One region of the Methylococcus sp. EFPC2 genome, then DNA from elsewhere that is predicted to be linked to it. Evidence: riboswitches for the same ligand, from Rfam matches in the RefSeq annotation. Region 1 holds a riboswitch; each other region holds the start of a gene.
The links. A riboswitch is a leader RNA that binds a small molecule or an ion and turns the genes downstream of it on or off. The one in region 1 is predicted to bind cyclic di-GMP.

Region 2: linked by a shared signal. The riboswitch ahead of JWZ97_RS12475 (DUF1566 domain-containing protein) and the one ahead of JWZ97_RS17835 (VPLPA-CTERM sorting domain-containing protein) in region 1 are both predicted to bind cyclic di-GMP.
Region 3: linked by a shared signal. The riboswitch ahead of JWZ97_RS03255 (OmpA family protein) and the one ahead of JWZ97_RS17835 (VPLPA-CTERM sorting domain-containing protein) in region 1 are both predicted to bind cyclic di-GMP.
Region 4: linked by a shared signal. The riboswitch ahead of JWZ97_RS19125 (hypothetical protein) and the one ahead of JWZ97_RS17835 (VPLPA-CTERM sorting domain-containing protein) in region 1 are both predicted to bind cyclic di-GMP.

The regions. Positions count from the first base shown of each region.
Region 1 is NZ_CP070491.1:4,153,412-4,158,955, forward strand. It holds gene JWZ97_RS17820 (transposase) at 1-174, shown strand, start outside; gene JWZ97_RS17825 (FAD:protein FMN transferase) at 327-1,214, shown strand; gene JWZ97_RS17830 (hypothetical protein) at 1,562-2,323, shown strand; cyclic di-GMP riboswitch class I at 2,790-2,871, shown strand; gene JWZ97_RS17835 (VPLPA-CTERM sorting domain-containing protein) at 2,977-3,972, shown strand; gene JWZ97_RS17840 (fused MFS/spermidine synthase) at 4,136-5,544, shown strand, end outside.
Region 2 is NZ_CP070491.1:2,924,593-2,930,136, forward strand. It holds gene ftsH (ATP-dependent zinc metalloprotease FtsH) at 1-405, shown strand, start outside; gene JWZ97_RS12475 (DUF1566 domain-containing protein) at 438-1,268, opposite strand; cyclic di-GMP riboswitch class I at 1,362-1,441, opposite strand; gene JWZ97_RS12480 (HDOD domain-containing protein) at 1,581-2,933, opposite strand; gene JWZ97_RS12485 (sodium-translocating pyrophosphatase) at 2,978-5,113, opposite strand; gene JWZ97_RS12490 (6-phosphofructokinase) at 5,164-5,544, opposite strand, start outside.
Region 3 is NZ_CP070491.1:730,992-736,535, forward strand. It holds gene JWZ97_RS03245 (hypothetical protein) at 239-1,669, shown strand; gene JWZ97_RS03250 (DUF4344 domain-containing metallopeptidase) at 1,763-2,824, opposite strand; cyclic di-GMP riboswitch class I at 3,079-3,249, shown strand; gene JWZ97_RS03255 (OmpA family protein) at 3,383-5,544, shown strand, end outside.
Region 4 is NZ_CP070491.1:4,415,671-4,421,214, reverse strand. It holds gene JWZ97_RS19125 (hypothetical protein) at 749-1,561, opposite strand; cyclic di-GMP riboswitch class I at 1,665-1,740, opposite strand; gene phoU (phosphate signaling complex protein PhoU) at 1,946-2,650, opposite strand; gene JWZ97_RS19115 (hypothetical protein) at 3,161-3,934, opposite strand; gene JWZ97_RS19110 (DUF350 domain-containing protein) at 3,969-4,394, opposite strand; gene JWZ97_RS19105 (DUF2491 family protein) at 4,426-5,544, opposite strand, start outside.

The DNA of each region.
Region 1 (5,544 bases):
GACGACTGGCGGAGACATATGGATTACATCCATTACAACCCGGTTAAGCATGGGTATGTCTCCGCGCCGAAAGACTGGCCGTATAGCTCGTTTTCGCGCGCGGTTGCCCGAGGTTGGTATTCCTCCGACTGGGCGGCGCCCGTCGAAATATTGGATGCGACGGATTGTGAATGAGCTGATGGGCACGCTGCCGCTTTGCCCATCCTACGAAAACTACAAATTTCGTAGCGTGGGATGGGCAAAGCACGCAGGCGCGCCCATCGGAATTCTGCCGACCAGCCGCATTAATTCGTAACTTGCAACATTTCCGCTTCGCCTTCAGGGCCATGGGCTGTCCCTGCGAGATCCAGCTCTACGCCGACGATCCCGCACCGGCCAGCCACGCCGCCGAGATCGCGATGGCCGATGTGGGGCGGCTCGAAGCCAAATATTCGCGTTACCGCGAGGAAAGTTTGCTTTCCGCCATCAACCGGGTGGCCGCCAGCGGCGGAGCCATCGAAGTCGACGCCGAAACGGCGGGTTTGCTGAACTACGCCGACACCTGCTACCGGCAGAGCGAGGGTTTGTTCGACATCACTTCCGGTATTTTGCGGCGCGCCTGGCGTTTCGATAGTGGACAACTGCCGGACCAGGCTCTGATCGCCCGGTTGCTGGTCGGCGTGGGCTGGGACAAGGTGAATTGGCGCGCGCCGGTATTGGAGTTCCCCCAGGCCGGCATGGAGCTGGATTTCGGCGGCATCGTCAAGGAGTACGCGGTGGATCGCGCCGCGGCGCTGTGTACTCAATCCGGCATCGGGCATGGCGTCGTCAATCTGGGGGGGGATGTCAAGTTGATAGGCGGCCGCCCCGACGGCCGTCCCTGGCGGGTGGGCATCGCTCATCCGAGGAAGGCCGGCGACACCCTGTTAACGCTCTCGGTAGAACAAGGCGCGGTCGCCAGCAGCGGCGACTACGAGCGCTGCGTGATCGTGGACGGCATCCGTTACGGTCATATTCTCAATCCGAAAACCGGCTGGCCGGTCGGCCACTTGGCGGCGGTCAGCGTGCTGGCCGAGCACTGCGTCGTGGCCGGTAGCGCCTCTACCATAGCGCTGCTCAAAGAGGCGGAAGGACCCGCCTGGCTGGAGTCATTGGGACTGCCGCATTTGTGGATGGATGTCGAGGGACGCTTGGGCGGGTCGGCAGGCTTGATCAACCAGGTGGCGGGTGGCTGAAGCGCGCGCATTAGTCACTCCGGATCTGAGAGACATGGCCTGGATCGGCTTTTTCCGTAAGGCAAATACCCGGTACGAGCCTGAAAAACTGTGTCATATGCCACAGTTTCGCCGGGCCGTACTCGTTGGTCGTGATATTTAATTTAGTGAAATCAATAAAGTATCGAACTTGGCGAGATGATTGCTATGAGTTTATGGACTGACTGGTGAGCCCCGCTTCGTCCGGCGCAGGAATCGACCTCGTCGATGCATGGATAGCTCAGGACCGCCGACGTTCAGGCGCGGATGCCCGCATCCCGAATCCCCCTTAACCGATTCAAGCTAAAGCACTTAGGAGCGACAAGTACATGAACATGTTCTCGATGAAACCGTTGGCGGGTCTTTTGATGGCCGCCTGCGCCGCTTTTTCAGGCAATGTCCTGGCTAGCACCGTTAACTTTACGGGCGTTGCAACCGCAACTTCAGGCCACGCCAACACGGATTCAAGCAGTGGGTCTTTTGTACAAGACGGTGTGGTGGTGGGTGTGGTCGCCGATCCGACCGATTCGGGGGCACACTTTCACCGGGCAGGGCTTAGCTCGGACCGGGAGGCCCAGTATCACCCGGACTCCACCGGCATCTATGTCCGCAGAGAGGACAAACAGAATTTCAGTCTGCAGTCGATCTGGCTGGATGTGACGAATGGCGAAACTCCCGCCGGTGTTAATCCCGGCAGCTACGTCATTTACGGTTACGCCAACGCTGTCAACGATCCTTTACTGTCGAACAGCGCTACCGGGGAACCGGAATGGGGCCAGGTAACCCCGGTTGCGACTTATAGCTTTGCCAATGACGGTGTTTTTGCCGGCAACGTTAGTCTTGCCACCTTGGACCCGGCTTGGGGCAATATCGGCGCCTTCTGGATTCATTTCGCGGGATTCCCGCACAGCCCGACGACGAATTATCTGACGAGCGTCTATCCGGATTTCGATCTCCGGGTTGACGACATCGTTCTCGGAGATGTCGTCCTGCCTCCGCCGGCATCGGTTCCGGTTCCTGCGGCGGTCTGGCTGTTCGGTTCCGCACTGGCCGGAGTGGGAGCGATCAGTCGCCGCAAGAAAGCCGCTTAATAGGGCCCAATGACCGGCTCCCGGACAGTGTCGGGAGCCGGATCGACCGTCTCAACCCCCGAGTGTCTCTTGGCCTCGGGGGTTTTTATTGCCCGCTTATTTGACGATGCGAACCATTGGATGGGGCAGGATGTGCCGGCTCCAGTACGTCGCCTCGGCATCACGGTGTGTGATTCAACCCACAATCCGGCACCCCCCGCTCGCCGGGGAATCGCGTTTCCCGGCAAAACATGGGGTTACTGCACGGACAGTGGATCGGTCGGGGTGAGGTATTTCACACAGACTGTGTGATATCGCGCAGTCGCAATCAATGCCCGCGTGTATCTAGTTGATTCTGATTGTTGTTTTCATGGCACGAGACCTGCTAATTATGCTGCGTGCCTACAAGGTAGGGGGCTCTCGCGGGTTGTTGCCGCGCGCTCCCGGGGGTCGGTCCCCTAGGGATACCGAAAGACAGGAAGTCGAATGTACCAATCGCCACACCCGTCGCGAGGCGGGGTCGGAAAGCCACGGTTCTTGTGAGAAATCAAGAAGGCCGGGCCGCCTCCCATAGGTGATGGGGAGGACCGCAGTGCAAGCCCAACCAAGGAATTCGCGCTGCGGACATCACTGTTTGTTCGTTAATCCAATTAAACAGTGACCAGGTGATTTTAATGATGAAATCCGCTTTTGCATTCAAAACGCTTTCCGCCGCCGCCCTCGCGCTGATGGCCGGCTCCGCCGCCGCTCACGTGGGATACGGCACCGCGCTGTACGACCAGGCTACCGACACCTATGCGCCCGCCGGTTCGGCCGGATTCGATCCAACCGTCACCAGCAATGCCGGCTGGATCGCTGGCCAGGCCAATAATGGCGTCAACCGTACCGCTTTCGTCGATACCCTGGCCGACACGCACAACACCCGTGCCCGTTGGTTCAGCCTGACGCAGGAGTCCCTGGTCAGCTTCACCATCACCGGCACGGCCAATGCCAATGGCGCGTCCATACTCAACCCCGGCTTCTCCCTTTACAGAGGCACGACGCCGATCTCTTCGTCCCATGATGGCGCCGGCGACCAAAACGACTTGTCCGCGGATGTGATTGCCGCGCAAAACGGAAATGCGGCCTTCCAGGCTTATCTCGCCGCTCGGGCGCCGTTTGCCGTATGGTCCCCGTTCTACGATGCCAATGACGAAATCGCCGCCGCCGGCGGCGGCGCGCCGGATGCGGGCGGGCCGAATTGGGGCGTGTTCAACGGCAGCGACGATTTCACGCTGGCCAACAATGCCGGTCAACTCAATACATGGGATTACATCTCTTCCGCCGGCGACGGTCATGGCGACGACGCCCTGGACAACCAGATTTCCTTTTCGGGCACCTTGGGACCGGGAGTCTACGCAATCTTCATCGGCGGCAGCAGCCTGAGCGAACTGGGCGCATTGTTCACCGAAGTGCAGCAAGGAACGCCCAACGGCAACTTCAGTAATGCCGCCGAGGTTAACGGCACCAACTACGGCGCCGCTTATGCCGCGCTTCGCCAGGCTCGCAACGCTCACATCGACTTCGCCGTAGCGGCCGCCGCTCCTGTGCCGGTACCCGCCGCCGTCTGGCTGTTCGGCTCCGCCCTGGCCGGTATGGGTGTGATCAGCCGCCGCAAATCGGCTGCCTGAGAGCAAGCTGACATCTGCATGATGCTAAGGAACGCTATGTCTTGAACATGGGGCGGCAGGGATAGCCTCACATGGACGTCCGAACCCCCAATACGCCCGAAACGGCTCTTGGGGGTTTTTTGTTTCGCGACTATCCACCTTTCCTTCAGCCTCCGGTTTATCCATGACTACGAATATTGCCCCCGATCCCCCGCCCGCACCGAGCGGTTCGGCGCTACTGCGTTATCTCACCGTGATCATCGGCGGTGCGGCCGTGATGATTCTGGAATTGCTCGGTACCCGCATCATCGGCCCGTTTTACGGCGTGAGCCTTTATGTGTGGTCGTCGCTGATCGCGGTGACGCTGATTGCCCTGGCCTTGGGGTATTACGTGGGAGGCTATCTGGCCGACCGGGTTGGAATGATACGTTTGCCCCACGTGATCCTGGCGGCGGCGGTAAGCACCTTGGTCATTCCATTCATCAGCGGCCCGGTACTCACCGCGACTGACAATCTGGGCATGCGGGCCGGTGGTTTTACCGCCGCCTTGTTGCTGTTCACCCTCCCTTTGACCTGTTTGGCCATGGTGGGACCTTTCGTCATCAAGTCCTTCACCCGGGACCTGGCGGGGGTCGGCACGGCGGTCGGGTCGGTTTACGCCATCAGCACCGTGGGCAGCGTGGTCGGTACCTTGGTGCTGGGTTTTTATCTGCTGCCGCAGTTCGGCACGCGGACGATATTGTTCACGCTGACGCTGGTGCTGCTGGCCTTGTCGGCATGGCTCGCGCTCGAAGACCGGCGCTTCAAGGCCCGCTACGTCTCGCTGCCGGCAGCCGCCGTCGCGATAGGGGTGGGTGTGCTGCTCGGCCGGGGCTTCGCCCATTCGGCCACCCGCTCTCATGAGTTCAAGGTTCTGCACGAAGAGGAAAGCGTCTATGGCTGGGTGCGGGTGGTGGACGACGAGAAACACGGCTACCGCCTGCTGTTATCCGACTCGTCCGTGCTGAGCGCCATGGAAATCGCGCGCGGCTACACCCTGCTCAGCTATCAGGTGGCCATGGGTGTGCTGCCGCGGTTTCACCGCGACATGAAAGACGCGTTGTTGATAGGTCTGGGCGGCGGGCACGTGGCGCGCGAGTTGAAAAATCAGGGCATAGCCACGGATACCATCGAAATCGACCCCGCCGTGGCCGACGCGGCTAAAGCCTATTTCAACTTCCGTCCGACCGGCCAGTTCGTGGTCGGCGACGCGCGTTATGAAGTGAAGCGTCTCGGCAAGGCCTACGATTTGATCATCCACGATTGCTTCACCGGAGGTTCGGAGCCGACGCACTTGCTGACCGTGGAAATGCTGGCCCAACTGCGCTCCATGCTGAATCGGGGGGGCATCCTGGCGCTCAATTACGTCGGGTTTACCGAAGGCGAGGGTTCGGAAGCGGTGGCTTCGGTACACAAGACGCTCAAAACCCTGTTTCCGCACATCCGTGTGTTCGTTACCGAAAAAAGCGAATTCACCGACTTCATATTCCTGGCATCCGCTCAACCGCTCGAGGCCGATGACACGATCGCCGACCGCCGGCTGCAATGGCTGCT
Region 2 (5,544 bases), 1.2 Mb from region 1:
GACCAGCTCGCCATCCTGCTGGGCGGCCGTACCGCGGAGGAACTGGTGTTCGGCCACGTGTCCAGCGGCGCGCAGAACGACCTGGAGCGCGCCTCGGAGATCGCCCGTGCCATGGTCTGCCAACTGGGTATGAGCAAGAAGCTGGGCCCCTTGGCCTACGGCAAGCGCAATCGCTTGGTCTATTTGGATGTCGAGGGCGCCGAGGAGCGCAATTTCAGCGACGAAACCGCACGCCTGATCGACGCCGAAGTCCGCGCGCTGGTGGAAGAAGCCCAGGATCGGGCATCGCAGATTTTGAGCGAGCAGCGCGCCGTGCTGGACAAGCTGGCCGCGGCGCTGCAGGACAAGGAAGTCATGAGCGGCGAAGAGATCAAGGCCATCATCCATGCGGGCTCCCGCGTATAGGCGCCCGACTTCCCTCGGCCTCAGGGCGACCGCTATCGCCCTGAGGCTGCGCCCATGCCCAACACGCGCCGCGTTCCGCTAGGCTTTTTTCTGCTCCCGGCTAACCATCCCAGCCCCGCCGATGCACTGGCGAACAACACCCATGCCCCCGGAAGCGGCACCACGGCGACCGGCGCGGTACGCACCGACCAAACGTAAGCCTTGCTGGTCTTGTCAAAGCCGAGCCCGCGGCGTCCGGTCGCGGTAGAAAAGACCTCCACATATTTCGCATTGGCCGGATACTCGGTGTCTCCCAGCCAGTAGAAGTCGCTCCGTACGTTCTGGAACAAATCGTAATTGGCCGCCCTCGCATGCGTGCTGGTGATGGGTCGGTCCGAACGTCCCCCGAGTTCATTGAAAAACAAATGCCGCAACTCGCTGCCCGGAGCGCCGGTTGAGAGTTCGTAGGTAGTCGGCAAGCGCCAGCCGGTCGCGCCATCGCCAAAACGGACATGGCTGTTGACGTAGGTCACGAAGGCTTGCGCCCCCCACCAGTTCATGGCGCCGGTCGTGGTATCGAAATCGGTAGCCGAGAGCCGGTAATTGCCCGGCCCGGCGTTATCGTAGGCATTGGGGGTATCGTGGACGACCCCACGTACGCCACTGATGACCCCACGGACGAGAGCCTCGGCACCGCCCGGATGCCGGTCGGCCAGCGTCTTGAAAAAGTTGGCGTCCTTGACCCAATAAACATTGAGGTCGTCGTCGTAGATCTGGCCGTTGCTGACGTCGATCAGCGCGGCCTGGGCGGAAGAAAGGGACAACAGGCTGACCGCGGCGATCAGTGGTAATCCGAACGCCTTGGGCGGGGTAAAGATACTCACAGGCATACTCCTGACCGGTAAGGCCTGACAGATGGGTTGGAGGAAGTTTCGAACCTTGCCCGCCATGAGTGGCGGACGTTCCCTACGTTCGGCAGAGGCAACCCGGCTGTCTTGTCATCCTAAGACCCTGAGCTTTCCGGCCCGGCTTCGCAGCCGGTGTGGCGCGCGGCATGTACCGCACCAAGATGGTACGCGAGCGTCCAGCATGCATGCAACAGGAAGGGGATACCGGGTATGAGATACCCGTTTTCGGCTCCTAAACGGCTCGCCGGCTCGGCGTGTGAAACAACCGGCCGGTCGCGTGCGTAAGGCTCAGATGTCGAAGAGTTTCAACACCTGGTTGATCTTGTCGCGGGCCTGATGCAGGACGTTGAGGGAGTGTTCGGGGGAGAGGGCGCCGTCCTTGAGCTTGCCGCAGGCGGGAATGGAATTGATGGCCGGCACCGCATTCATCCGCGCCGTTCCTATGCAGGCGTGCAGTTTGGACAGGATGACGATGTCGCTCAGGGTCAATTCGGGACCGCTGTCGTGAAACCACTCCTCCGCCAATAGCGGAATCTCGACCAGCTCCGTGGGAAAGTCCCAGCGCTCCAGCACATACGACCCGAGGGGCCCTCTCAGCCAGGGCAGAATGGTGGTGATGTCTTCCGGCGTCCAGTAGTCGCGCGGGAAGTTTTCGGCGAAGTAAAGCAAGGGAACGGTGCCGATGTCGCATAACAGACCGGCAAGCAAGGCCTCTTCCTGGTCGAAACGTCCGTTTTCCGCCGCGAGCACGTAACACAGGCCGGACAGGTAGATGCTCTGCTTCCATTCATCCCGCAGCAACTGGTTGATGAAGGGGTCCTTGCAGCGAAAAATCTGTTTCAGCGTGTAGCCGATGACCAGGCTTCGGGTCGCCCTCACACCCAGGCGCACCACGGCGTCCTGACAGGTGGTGATGGGTCTCGTCGGCAGATAGAGCGGACTGTTGGCCACACGCACCAGTTTCGCCGAGATAGCCGGATCGATCTGTATGATGCGCACCAGCTCTGCGATATCCATATGGCTCTCGACCGCCTTGCGCAACTTGAGCGCAACGTCGGGCAAGGTCGGCAACTGCAGTTCGTCGCCGTGGTAATGCTCGTAAAAGGCCTGGAACAACCGAATGGACCTGACTTCATCCGGGATGGATTCGTCCAGCAGCTCGACGACGGCCGGCTGAGACGACGAGATCCCGCCATGTCGGCTCATGAGCTTTGGCGATACCCGCAACACCTGCACGTCGGTCAAGGCGGTCGCGGTGGCGCTGTAGCGCCGGGCGCTGCACAGCGGGAACCTCGCCTTCGCCGTGCGGGCTTGGACCTCGTAGCGCTTGCCGTCGCCGAGTTCCATCAGCACCGTACCTTCCAACAGATAAAACAGGCTTTCCGAGGCGACATCGCGACGGAACAGCACGCTCCCCGGCCCGAAGACTTCTGAAAAGCGATCCGTGGCAAAAGCGGCCACTTCCTCCTCTCCCAGATTCCGGATGGGGAACAGCTGGCCGAGCATTTCCAGCGTCACCGGCACGGGCTTCAGCGTGGAAGGCACCGCCTGTGCGACGGGTTCGATCGCGGCCGCATCGCCCGAAGGCGCTTCCAGGTCCTCGCTCTTTTTGGAGCCGAAAATACGCGAAAACAAACTCATAGGACTAAGCCGCCTGCCTCAATTCCGTGATGACCGGGCACACATCATGACAACAGGGGCACGATGAGCAGGGCCACGATATTGATGATCTTGATCATCGGGTTGATGGCGGGGCCGGCGGTATCCTTATAGGGATCGCCCACGGTATCGCCCGTCACCGCGGCCTTGTGCGCCTCGGAGCCTTTGCCGCCGAAATGGCCATCTTCTATGTATTTCTTGGCGTTGTCCCAGGCGCCGCCACCGGTGGTCATGGAAATCGCCACGAACAGGCCGGTGATGATGGAGCCGATCAACACGCCGCCCAAGGCCTCCTTGCCCAGCACCAAGCCGACGATCAAGGGAATCGCGATGGGCAGCAGGGACGGCAGGATCATCTCGTGGATAGCGGCCTTGGTCAGCATGTCCACGGCCTTGGAATAATCCGGCTTGGCGGTGTAATTCATGATGCCGGGTATCTCCCGGAACTGACGGCGCACCTCGTTGACGATGCCGCCGGCCGCCCGGCCTACGGCTTCCATGGCCAGGGCGCCGAACAGATAAGGCACCAGTCCGCCGATGAACAGGCCGATGATGATCTTGTGGTTGGACAGATCGAAGGCGATGCCGCCGCCCAGGTTGTGGGTGTAGTCGGCGAACAGCACCAGCGCGGCCAATCCGGCGGAACCGATGGCATAGCCCTTGGTGACGGCCTTGGTGGTGTTGCCGACGGCGTCGAGCGGATCGGTGATATCGCGGATCGCATCGGGCAGATCGGCCATCTCGGCGATGCCGCCGGCGTTGTCGGTGATGGGGCCGTAAGCGTCGAGGGCGACGATCATGCCGGTCATCGACAGCATGGCGGTGGCGGCGATGGCAATGCCGTACAGACCGGCCAGGGCATGCGCGCCCCAGATGCTGGCACAGACCGCCAGCACGGGCAGGGCCGTGGATTTCATCGACACGGCCAGGCCGGCGATGATGTTGGTGCCGTGACCGGTGGTGGACGCCTGGGCGATCTGGCGCACCGGGCCGAATTCGGTGGCTGTGTAATATTCGGTGATCACGACCATCAGGGCGGTCAGGATCAGGCCGATCAGGGCGGAGAAATACAGGCTGTGCGCGCCTATGCTCTCGCCGCCGAAACTGACCCCGCCGCCGAACAGGACCAGGGTAATGGGATAAAAGGCCAGGGCCGCCAAGCCGCCGGACACGATGACGCCCTTGTAGAGTGCGGTCATGATCTTCTTGCCGGGCTCGACCTTGACGTAGTAGGAGCCGACGATGGAGGTGAGGATGGATATACCGCCGAGGATCAGCGGATAAACGATGGCGCGTCCTGAGCCTTCGGTGAGTATGCCGCCCAGCAGCATGGTGGCGACCAGGGTCACCGCATAGGTTTCGAACAGATCGGCCGCCATGCCGGCGCAGTCGCCCACGTTGTCGCCCACGTTATCGGCAATCACGGCCGGGTTGCGCGGATCGTCCTCGGGTATGCCGGCTTCGACCTTGCCCACCAGATCGGCTCCGACGTCCGCGCCCTTGGTGAAGATGCCGCCGCCGAGCCGGGCGAAGATGGAGATCAGCGAACCGCCGAAGGCCAGGCCGACCAGCGCATGCAGCGGGTCCTCGACATGCGCCGCCAACAGCAGCGTGTAATAGCCGGCGACGCCCAAAAGTCCCAAGCCCACCACCAGCAAGCCGGTGATGGCGCCGCCGCGGAAGGCCACTTCGAACGCCGCCGCCAAGCCGCCGCTCGCCGCCTGCGCCGTGCGACTATTGGCGCGCACCGAAATGTTCATGCCGATGTAGCCGGCCGCCCCCGAGAGCAAGGCACCGATGGCGAAACCGAAAGCCACCGGCCATCCGAGCAGGAAGCCGATGACGAAAAACAGCAATCCACCGACCAGACCGATGGTCTTGTATTGCCGATTCAGATAAGCCTGCGCGCCTTGCTGGATGGCCGCTGCGATCTCCACCATGCGGACATTGCCCGGCGGCTGGGCATTGATCCAGGCGATCGAGAGTATGCCGTAGATCAGGGCGGCGAGGGCTGCGGTGAAGGCAAAAGCCGTTCCGAAGTCGATGGCAAAGCCGATAAAAAAGAACTCGACCAGACCGAACAGGGCGATACGCTTGCATCGCTTGTCTTGCAGGACCTGGCTCAAGCCGGCTTTGACACAAGCAACCGTAGAGTTCGACATCACTATGCTCCTTTGTTGGTCTGGTTATGGGGCAGTTTCCGGGGCGGGACTCAGGGCGTAAAAGTAGTGGAAAGCCTCTTTTCGACCGCCGAATTTTTCAGGACAACGTAGTCGGGAAGACCGCCACGGTAAGGTGGATAATCCTCGCCTTCGATCAAGGGCTGCAGATAGGCCCGGCACACGGGCGTGATACCGAAGCCGTCCTCGCTGATGAACTCGCGCGGCATCTTCTTTTCCACGTTGGCGACGTCGGCCAGATCCGCGCTGCCGATTTCCCAACGATAAGGGCTATCGGAGGTACGCACCACCGTCGGCATGACCGCGTTGCGACCGCTCAAGGCCAGTTCGACCGCGGCCTTGCCGAGGGCGTAGGCCTGTTCCACGTCGGTCCTGGAGGCGATATGCCGGGCGGCGCGCTGGAGATAATCGGC
Region 3 (5,544 bases), 1.0 Mb from region 1:
CTTCTCTCATCAGGCCCTTCGGGCCACCTTCTCCCAAGCGACTAAAGCGACGCTTTGCGATTGGAGAAGGAGATATGGAGCGACCTTCGGTCGAAGGTTTCTGGTTAGGGAGGGGGAGGGAAGCAGCTTGTGGCGCGAGTGTTTTCATCGGCAGGGGTGGCGCGAGCGCCGTAACCCGTTAATAGCCGCGGCGGCCAAAGGCGGATTTCGTCCCGCTCGCCATGGCGTAGGCAGTGACATGAAAGTGCTTCGGCAATCGATCTGTTCCGGCGCGGGCATCAGGGGCGAACAGGCGTCGTCATACGGGACGCGTTTGCTGCTGAGTCTGCTGCTCTGCGGAGTCCTCGCTGGTTGTGGGCTGGTTAAGAACACCTTCGAGCTTCCCGACAAGGCGATCGCGAGCATTTTACCGCGGACCCAGGACGGCAAGGCGGTCGATCCGGTCGAGTTGCAGGCGCGCTTGCTACGATTTGCCGACAATTATCTCGACGACGTCCGGACCGCGACGGGGCAGTTGCACCGCGATGGAGAGGGTCTTGATCCCATGGAACTGCAGACCCTTAGGCTCACGCATACCGGCGATGTGCTGGAGGTCGCCACGGGACAGAATACCTTTGCCAACCTTCTGGACATGGTGGTTCTGATCGACCTGGTCCGCATGACCGTGGAAGATATTTGGGTGCCGAAGGAATACGGTGCTTCCGCTTTGCCTCTGCTGCAGGTCAGTCGGGCGGCGGAGGCCGAAATTTGGAAAATCGCTTCGGGCGCCCTGCGGCCCGAGCAATTGGCCGAACTGCGTGATGCCATCGCGACTTGGCATAGGGAGCATCCCGATATCAAGGCGTTGCGTACGGTGCGCCCGCTGGGATTTGCGGCCGAAGTGGCCAAAGCCAATCGGCCCAAGGAAGGGATGTTTGTCAGCGTTTTCAACCTGCTCAACGTCGATCCCCTGGCCGGCCTCGATCCGGCCACCCGTGAACTGGCCGAGACGAGACTTTTGGGTGAGCGAGCGCTGTTCCTGGCTCAACGCATGCCCAGGCTGATCCGCTGGGAAACCGAGGTGCTGACGCTCAGCACCGCGAAACTGCCGGAAATCCAGCAATGGCTCGGCACTACCAGCCAGCTTGCGGTAGCCGGAGATCGAATCAGCCGTGTCGCGGAGCGATTGCCTTCCGTGATCGGGAAGGAGCGGGAAGAAATCCTCCGGGTTCTCCAGTCCGAGGTTCTGGGCCTGACCGTCCTGTCTACCGAAGCCCGGCAGGCCATGGCCACCGGCACGCAAATGGCCGATGCCGCCAGCGGTACCCTCAAAAATTTCCAGGATGTGCTGGAAAAGTTCGCCTCGGGCCCCCGGGAGCCGGGTTCGGAGCCGTTCCGGATACGCGAGTATACCGAGGCGGCCGCCGAAATCGGGGCCACGGCGCAGCAACTGGGCAGGCTGCTGGATTCCCTGACCCAAAGCCTGGAATCCGACCGGATCGCGCAACTGGACGCCTTGGCCCGGAAAACCCAAGAAAATGCCAGGGCACTGGTGGATTACGTCTTCTGGAAGGCGGTTTTGTTGGTCTTGCTCAGCTGCGGAGCGATACTGGCAACGGCTTTGCTTTACCGTACTGTGGCGGCGCGGTTCAGAGCGAATGGAGCTCCTGATAATCAGGCAGGCGGATGACACAGCCCACTCTTGGGGCTCGGCAGGAGGAAGCTCGACGGGGTGCGCAATGGGAAGGCGGTTTTCCGTGGCCGCGGCACGGACAAGCCCGGGCTAATTAGGGCCGGCAGGCGCCTGGCGGCCGGCGAGTTCCCGCTCGATGAGATCCTTCGCGAGCCAGGCAGGTTTTTTTTCCTTGAGCATCGTCAGGAAGGGCGTTTGCATGTGGGGAATCAGGAAAGGCAGCCATTTTCCCACCAGGCCCGGCTCGGAAAGCCAGCGGCGCAGGTTGCGCGAACGCTGCACCGACAGCGGATGATGCACGTCGCCGCTTAGCTGCTGGCGGACTTCGGGTTCGGGCGGCAGGGTGGCGAAGAAATCGGCCTGGGTTTCCACGGTCGCACGCTTGTTGAAGAGCAGGAGCAGCACCGTGGCAAATTCGTCGACGAGTTCTTCATTGTCGTTGAAGGGGTATTTCCACTGCGTGAAGAGCACATGGCTGATTTCGTGCATCAGTATGAACAGCACGAGGTCGTTCAGCTTCGATTTATCCGCCAACGCATCGGAGACTTGTTTGACGTACTCCAGGCATAAATAAACCTGGTCGCGGCTGCCATAGGCGTTGGCGCGGTTGCAGCGCACCAGGTTGATGTTTAGGTCATCAAACACGAAGGCCTTGCGCAGGTTTTCGGTCAGGCGCGCGAAGGCCTCGGTAAGCCTGGCGCCGGCTTGCGCGCCCTTTTCATCCCCCGATTCCTCGCGCCGAGGGATAGCCGGGGTATCCAGGGAGGCCTTGGCGTCGAGGGTAAACGAGCGTGGTGCCTCGCCCTGACGGTTGTCTACCACGAGGTAGTAATCACCGCTGCGCGGCGCGACGATGGAAAAGTCCGTCTTGTCGCTGACCTGGGCCTGAAACAAGGCTGTTCGGGTGGTCTGTACGCGCGCATATTCGCGGTATTCTTCAGCGCTCAGGAGCATGACGCCCACGCGGCCGTTGATTTCGAGAACGACGTGGAGGGTGGCGTCGCGATTGAGGTTGCTGAACCGGACGCCGGTCCATTTGCCCGCATCGACCTGGCTGGAAAATCGCACCGACTTTTCGGCCGCCAGGGCAGGGGCGGCCGCCAGACAGACGAGCAGAAGGAGACGGACAAACACGCTGACGACGGATTTCATGGCGGCATGCCTAGTCGGATGGAGGGCAAATGAGCTTCGCGCATTGTAACGAAATATCAGGACGCGCCGGCAGTCGCACACCTGCGTCAGTGCCCCCTAAGCCTCGGAATACGTGTAGCGCCTTTGGTTCCTTATCGTTCGTGGGATGGTGCGATAAATGCCTATGAAAATGCCCATTGACTTTGTTTTTGAGTAAGCATATTTATGTGCCCCGCACGAGTTTCTCGATGCTGATTCGTATTTGGAGAACGTTACAGTGAGTCTGCCAAACCTGTCGCGAGGCAGGGACGGAAAGCTACGGATCTTTGAACTTCGTTGCTCTGCCGGCAGGAGCGTCGGACCACTGAAAGGCGATGACGTCCTTTCGGGTTGACGGTTCAGCAGCCAAGAGTTTCAACGACTTCAAAGATAGCCGGGTTGCCATCTTCAGTTCATCGGAGATGCGTAAACCCGGCTTTTTGCGTTTTAGGAGACGGGTTTAGGGGAGGTCAGAAGAACAAATTCAATCTGCGCATTCCGGCGGGGCGGCCGGACGTGGTTTCATTCGGGAGATGTGTCATGGCCTATCCATTCGAGCAAATTCGTCGCGATTTATCCAACGCCAAGGCAGCTGATCGCAGCGCGAGTTGGTGGGGACGCATACGCAAGGCCATGTCCCTGCCGGGCGGTGCAAGGCACGACACTGCCAGTTCCGGACGCGTGATGTTCGAAGCGCTGGAGCCGCGCATGCTCTTGTCCGCGGATCTGGCGCCGGACCTCGCCAGTGGAGGCGCGCAGGATGTGACGCTGCGCTTCGATCAACTCGCGAACGTGTACCAGTTGGTCGACGCCCAGAGCCAAGTCCTGTCTTCGGTCGCGGCCACGGCGGCGGACGACGGTCTGACCATAGCCGGCAGCGCCTCTCCCGACACCTTGCGCCTCGATCTGCAAAGCCTGCAATCGCTCAATATCTCCCTGCTCGATGATGGCCCGGGCGCAGACACGCTGATCGCTTCGGCATGGGCCGACGAGAGCTTCAACTTGTCCGGCACCATCCTCGCCGTCGGCGACAAATCCTTCGACCTGTTCGGCTTCGAGAACCTTTCTCTGCTGGGCGGGGCAGGGGACAACGCGTTCGCCGTCGATGGCTGGAATGGTGCGGTGGACGTCGACGGCGGTGCCGGCAACGACACCCTGGAAGGACCGGCGGCCGACTCCACCTGGCAGATTTCGGGCGAAGGCTCGGGAACCGTCGGCAACGTGGCCTTCGCCGGTATCGAAAATCTCGCAGGCGCAGCCGACAATCAGGATACCTTCGTCTTCCAGGCGGCGGGTGAGCTGAGCGGATACGTCGATGGCGGCGAAGGCGGTTACGACCTGATTGAACTGAGCGACGGCATTTTTGCCAACGTGAGCTTCGTCGCGACAGGCGTGGATTCCGGCACCATCGCTCGGGACTCGGACTCGCTGAGCTATACCGGCTTCGAGCCCATCATAGACGCGACTGGCGGCGCCAAGACGCTGTTTCTGCCCGCATTGCCGGCGGGCTCGTCCGACCGCATCACGCTGCTCGATCAGGGCGCGACCGATGACGGCCGCTTCGCGGTCAGTGTCGATACGGCCGAGGACATTATCTTCACCGCCGCGGCGAGCATTACCTCGCTGACGATCCAATCGCTCGACGGCGACGACACGATCGTCGTGCAGGCGCTCGATACCGACTTCACGGCGCCGGTGACGATAGCGGCCGGAGCTGGGGACGACGATATCACGCTCGCCGAACTGAGCCCGGGCGTGGTCTATACGGTGAACGCCGGCGCCGGCGACACCGATTCGTTGCGCTTCGCCGGCTCGGGTTCGCTGGTCCTCACCGACACTGCGCTCGACACGATCGTGCTCGACAGCGTCGAGCGCGCCTACCTCGGCGGCGGTTCGCTCAATGCCGCCGGATTCAGCGGCCAGGTGTTTTTCAGCGCCAATTCGCCGCAATGGGTCGAACAAGGCCCCCGGCCCTATGCCACGGGCCTTGCGACGCCATTGCTGTGGGACCCGGTGGCCGGCGCGATCCAGGCAATCGTGGTCGACCCGGCGGACCGCTTCACGACCTACATCGGCACGACCAACGGCGGGGTTTGGCGCAACAGCGGCGGCACCGAGGTGCTGTTCGATCTGAACAGCGCGACCCTCGACCTCGCCGACAAGAACACGCTGAATGCCTTCGCCAATTTCCTCGAGCAGCACCCGACGCTGACCGTCGAGATCGGCGGCCATACCGATTCCAGCGGCCTGGCGGCCGACAACGAGACCTTGTCGCTGACGCGTGCGACCAACGTGCGCAACTATCTCGTCGACATTCGGCACATCGACCCCAGCCGCCTGAACGTCGTCGCCTACGGCGAGACGCGCCCGATCGCGAAAAACGACGGCAGCGGCCACTCCGCCGAGAATCGCCGAGTCGAGCTGCAGATTCAGAACTGGGAGCCGCTGACCGACGAGATGCAGTCGCTGTCTATCGGGTCGCTGGCGATCAGTCCGCTCGACCACGAGACGCTCTATGCCGGCCTCGCCCGCACGAGCAGCTTCAAAAAACTCGGCGGTCCGCTTGACGGCCTGCTGTTTAGCGCCGACCGGGGCGATCACTGGCAGCCGCTCGCCGCCAACGAACTCCAGGGGCTCGTCGTCACCAAGGTGCTGCCGACGACGATGACCACGGCCAGCGGGGCGCAGGTGGTGTTCGTCTC
Region 4 (5,544 bases), 260 kb from region 1:
CGCTTCAACTTGGGGCGTACTCTACCGTCCGTTCTTTACAGAAGAATGACGCTTACATGACAATCCGGGTAGCGTAAGACTTTTTCCGTTACCCCCAGCGTACTCCGCGACCAGAACTCCATCCCGTGATCGGGTAGGAGGCACGCTGCCGGGCGCACCAATAAAAAGGCTATGCGTGCATTAAGCGCTGAAATGACTTTTCGGCATACCGCGTGTCTGCTACCGGACTTTCACGCAGCAGCGGCTTCAATAATGCTTTGCCGACTGACGCCTTCGCTCCTCCCTCCCCCCCGCAAGGGGGACGGCTGGGATGCGGGGATGCTCGGGCGACGAAGCAAGGTCGAAGGTCAGCGCACAGATCAAGGCTTAACCCCCACCCTGGCCCTCCCCCTTCCTGGGCATAGGCATCTACACATCTTCTCAACGCATTGATTTTCACCCCTCTCCTTTTGGGAGAGGGGCAGGGGTGAGGGCCTGAGCGCTCAACGCTTACGAAAAAGTCTATGAAAATTAGGCGCTTTGCCCTCACCCTAAATCCCTCTCCCAAAGGGAGAGGGACTTGTGTAGATACCTATGCCTTCCTCGGGGAGGGGAGCGTAGACCATGCGCAATTCGCACAGAGCCCGTTTCAACCTTTACCGTAGACATAGCCAATAAAAAGCCCGGCCTATGACGATAGGCCGGGCTCCGACAGCGCCTCTATCCCGGCAAACAGGGAGAGAAGCGCTCAGTCACGCCATTGAAGCGCTTAGACGGGGAGTACGCGGCGCCGGCGGTTGGCACCCACCAGAGTGGTCAGCGCGGCGCCGAACAACCAGGCGGCAGCGGGTACCGGCACGGCGGCGGTAGGCGCTACGGTATATTTCAGCTCGCTCGCGGTCAGTTGGAACTGGCCCGGAAGCACGTCGAAGCGGTCCTGCACAAAGAAGTCGCCGGTGTCCTGATCCACGCCCAGGGTCGAGGACAGACCGTGGAATACGGCATTCAGGACCTGATTGAAGAGGCCTTCGTTATTCTGCGTTGTCGGTACCTTGGTGTTGAAGGTGTTGCCCCAAGTATTGCCGTAATAGGCTGCGGCGGCGGGGGTGTACGCCTCTGCGTCAGCAGGATTGGCGTTGTACATCAATGCTCTGGAAGCGATTTCCTGGCCAGGCGTAGAAACTACGGCTACGTTGTTTGCCGGTACCGGAGCCGGATTGGACGTCTTGAACGAGGACAGATAGCCGTAGGTCTGATCCAGACTGTTCAGCTTGCCGTTGTCCAGATCGGTAGCGGCCACGTTGTATACGATGCTGCCGGCATTGGCGGCATTGAAAAAGCTGCTCCATGCCGGGCTCAGGGCTACGCTCCAGGAAGCGTTGGAATTGAATCCGCCGACGCTGGTGTTGGTGAGGAATCCGGACAGATCGATGTTCAAATCCTGCGAGTAGGAAACCTGTGCGGTCTGGTCCAATACGCTCAGGAACAGCTCACCAGAGCTGGTGGAGCCGGTGTTGATCAAAGCGTTGGCGTTGCCAGCGGCTACCAGGGCCAAGCCGGCCACTAAAACTTTAACTTTCATACTATCTCCAAATCAGTGTTTCTTAAGGTTGAGTCCATCGCCCCATCGGCTCGATGGCCGAACATGGGCGCCTAGAAGTGCGTTTGCCGGATGCCCGCTATCGATTGGCAACCCGGCTGTCTGACTGGAGACCCGTAGCTTTCCGGCCCCGCCTCGCGACGGGTGTGGCTTTACTGTGTCAGCCTTCCCTGAGCCTCTTTCTGTCCCTCATTGGATTACGGCACGCTTCCCGGCGTACGGCTGCCGCGCCCAGTTCTCTTTCCTCATACGCAGAGCCACTTTAACGGCGCTAGTTTTCAGCGCAGTGAAGGTTTGTTTACAGAAATACGAAAGTTTGATGACAACGACCACCCCTTACGGGTCGGATATGCACATGCGGTAGCATCACTCCGGCGCGGCCAACTCGGCGAGCCGCGCGTCTTCGCCTGCCCGGCGAAACACGACGTAGTCGACGATCTTCTGCGCGTGATCGCCGATGCGTTCCAGGGCCTTCAGCACCAGCACGATCTCGATGGCGTTGCTGATGTTGCGGGCGTCCTCCATGACGTAGGTAATCAGCTTGCGCAGCGCGGACTGGAATTCACCGTCCATTTCCCGGCTTTCCCTTTCATGCCGGCGCGCCAGTTCCTCGTCTTCCACGTCGAATACCTGCAGGGACTGCCGCAGCAAGCCGACCGCCATCTTTCCCATGACGCGGATTTCACGCAGCATGCCGGGATGCGGATCCGTGCCGGTCTCCCGACAGGCATGTACGAGGAATTGCGCGACCTTGGCCACTTCGTCGCCGACCCGTTCCAGGTCGTTGACCACCTTGGCGGCGGCGATGACGCGGCGCAGGTCGCTGGCCACCGGACAACGGCGGGCGAGCAGGGAAAAAACGCGGGTGTCGGCATCGGCCGCCATGAGATTGGCCTGATGATCGGTTGCCATGATCCGCCGGGCCAGTTCGGCGTCCTCGGCCTTGAGTGCGTCCAGGATCGCGCATAATTGCTTCACCACCAGGGCTCCCAATTCCATGACCCGGCTGTGCAGGTCGTAGAGCTCTTCGTCGTAGCGGCGGATGATGTGTATGTCGGATAGCTCTTGCATGGCAATCTCTGCATCGGCCATAGGGCCGCATAAGATAAGGTCAAGGCGAGAATTGCGGGCGGCGCGGACCGCTTGGCCCGGGATCAGCGGCACAGGACCGCGCACCCGTCGCCCAACGGTTTATTGTGAAAAGAGAATGTTGTGATTTGATGACTATGGGCCGAAACGGACTCCGGCCGAGCCATCGCGGGAGGCGGCAGCGTCTCGCCGGGGGACGCCGCCAGCCGTATGGTGCGGCACCCTAGCGGAGTGCCGGCGTGGACTGCGATGTGACCCAGTCGCCGGCATCGGCCAACGATTGGGCGACGGGCCGTGTTATGGCGCCCACATCGAGATCGGAAAAACTGGCAGCTACGGCCAGAAACAGCAAAAACCCCAGATTATTCCTCACCTTGTACCTCCCGGCTTCGGCTCGTCATGCACACTCGCTGTGACGGGTGCACGATCGCTCACCCGTGTGACAAGCGCGTGACATTCCGGTGAGGATCGCGTGACGGCCGCCGGGAAGCCCTATTTCTGCAGCGTCTTGAGGCGGGCGAGCCGATCGGAGACCGATTGCGCGGGCGGCAGGGCGCCGCTGACGGCATTCAGCGCGGCGGCGATGTTGGCATCGTCCTGCTCGGGGCGGGTCGGTGCCAGCAGCCTCGCCTTGGCGCCGGCCGCTTCCGCCTTGGCCAGATCATGGGAGGCGGATTCCTTCATCGCTTTCAAGGCCACGTTCAGGCTATTGGTGGTGCTGCTCAGTCCGGCGGCGCGGCGGGCGGCTTCCGCCTGGCGCTCGGCGAGATCGCGTTGCTGTTCGGCGCGCTTCATGTCGCGCTCGGCCTGTTCGAGCTGGCCCCTCGCCTCTTTCAGCTTGGCGCCGGCATCGGCATAGGTTTTTTCCAGCAAAGCCAGGAAATCCTGGGCATCCACGGCCTCGGCGGCTTCGCGCTCGACCTCCGGCGTCATCTGCTCCAGCAGATCGAGCAGCGTGGCCAGACTCTTTTCGATCTGCGCCTTGCGCGCCGGGTCGGCTTCGGCGGTGAGCTGGTTCTGCAGCAACTCGGCGGCCGCGATGCGCTGGTCGAGCAGGGTCTTGATCGCATCGGCCTCCTTCTTTTCGCGGTCGTAGCCCGCGCGCGCCTCGGCGACTTCCAGGCCCAGTTCGTCGAGGTGCTGCTCCATGGTGCGTAGCTCGGCCTCGGTCGCGCCTTTCGGATCCCAGCGCACCAGCGCTTCGATGCCGGCCTGTACAGCGTGGTCGGCCTTCACGCCGATGAGATTGCGGACGAAATTGAACATGCGTTTCTCCTTACATTATGACGAAAGCGGGGATTCAGCCGGCCATGGCGCCGGCGTTGAGCAGGGCGATGGCGAGTTGCACGCCGACCAGCACCGACGCGGCGGCGACATTGTCTTCTTCTATGGCCACGCGGAAATTACGGAACACGGCGGCGAATGCGATGAACGCGGTCAACTGGATTAGGACCGCCACCGTGCCCCACAAGACGATGTCCAGCCATATGTTGCTGGTCGCCAGCGTAGCTGCCAGCGGTATGGCGACGGCGATCAGCGAGCCGCCCAGCACCAGGCCGGCGGCCTTGTTGCCGCGGGCGATCAGCTCGCGCTCGCGGAACGGGGTGAGTGCGGCGTAACAGCCGACGCCCAGAATCAGCAGCGCGGCGGTGGTGAATAAATGCAGGAAGAGGATGGGCAGGCCGCTGCCGAGCGTCTGCCAGAGGGTGGAAAAAGTTTCGGTCACGGCGGGAACTCCATACTAGAGAACGATGGTTTTAGCTCAGTTGCAGGGCACTGATACTGACGTCGATGCCGACATGGATCGCCACCCAGGCGGCACCGTCCTGCTCGATGGCGGACGCCAGCAGATATTCGGTTTTCGGCGCGGGAGCGGTCGCGCCGGTTTCGCGGGCATACAGCATGGCCTGTTGGCGGCGGTTCCGGCTGCCCTCGGCGGTCTCCACGATTTCGTCGATTTCGCGCGGCGCGGACCGTTGCCCGCCGCCCGGCGTCCAGACGCGTTGATAGATTTTGCCGTCCTTGGTCTGGAATTCCGGCCAGCCTATCATGCCTTCGGTGCGATCCAGCCAGAATCCCCACTCGTCCTGGTCGGCGGGGGTGATTTCGTCCAGCAGGGAAAAATACCGGCACTCGTCCGGATTCCCTTGTTCGTCCAGATGCACCTGGAAAAAACTCGTCGCGGAGAGGTAAAGGCGATGCCAGCTCAGCCCGTCACTGAGCGCGACCCCCAAACTGCTTACCGATATCAGGCCGCTGGCGGTAGCGGCTTCCGGTGACCGAACCGAGGTGCAGGACTCGGCGAGGATGAATAGCGAAGGATCCACCGGCACGGTCATGCCGACACGGAACCATTTGGGACGGTAAGGCGTACGTTGCGAGTGACCGAGCATGGTTTTCTTGCCCTTGGCAATGTCGCCGGACAGATAGCGCCAGCCGAGGTAAACGACCAGCACGCAGACGGCGATCAACAGTAAAGCGGGAAAGGACGACGACTCCTCGGGTTGGTCGACATCCGGCGGCAGATAGCCCGGATTGCGGGGCTGCCCCTCCAGGGCGGCGAGGTGGCTATCGAGGTCGTGTAGCTTTTGGCCCAGTTCCGGGTTGTTCCGGGCCTGCTCGTCGGCTTCGGTGCGCCAGGCGCGGTAACCCGGATCGTCATAGTGGTGATGGAAAAATTCCGCGTGGCCGGGGCGCGACAGGGTATCCAGCAGCCCCCACAACAACACCGCGCTCCAAGGGCCGAAGCGTTCGCCCGCCGATCGTGCGTAAGCCGGCGGCATGCTCCAGCCGCGCAGACGGTAGTCGCCGGCCGTATCGCCGTAAGACGGCGTACGCGCGCCCCAGCCACCGTAACGGCCGGAACCGGAGCTCCA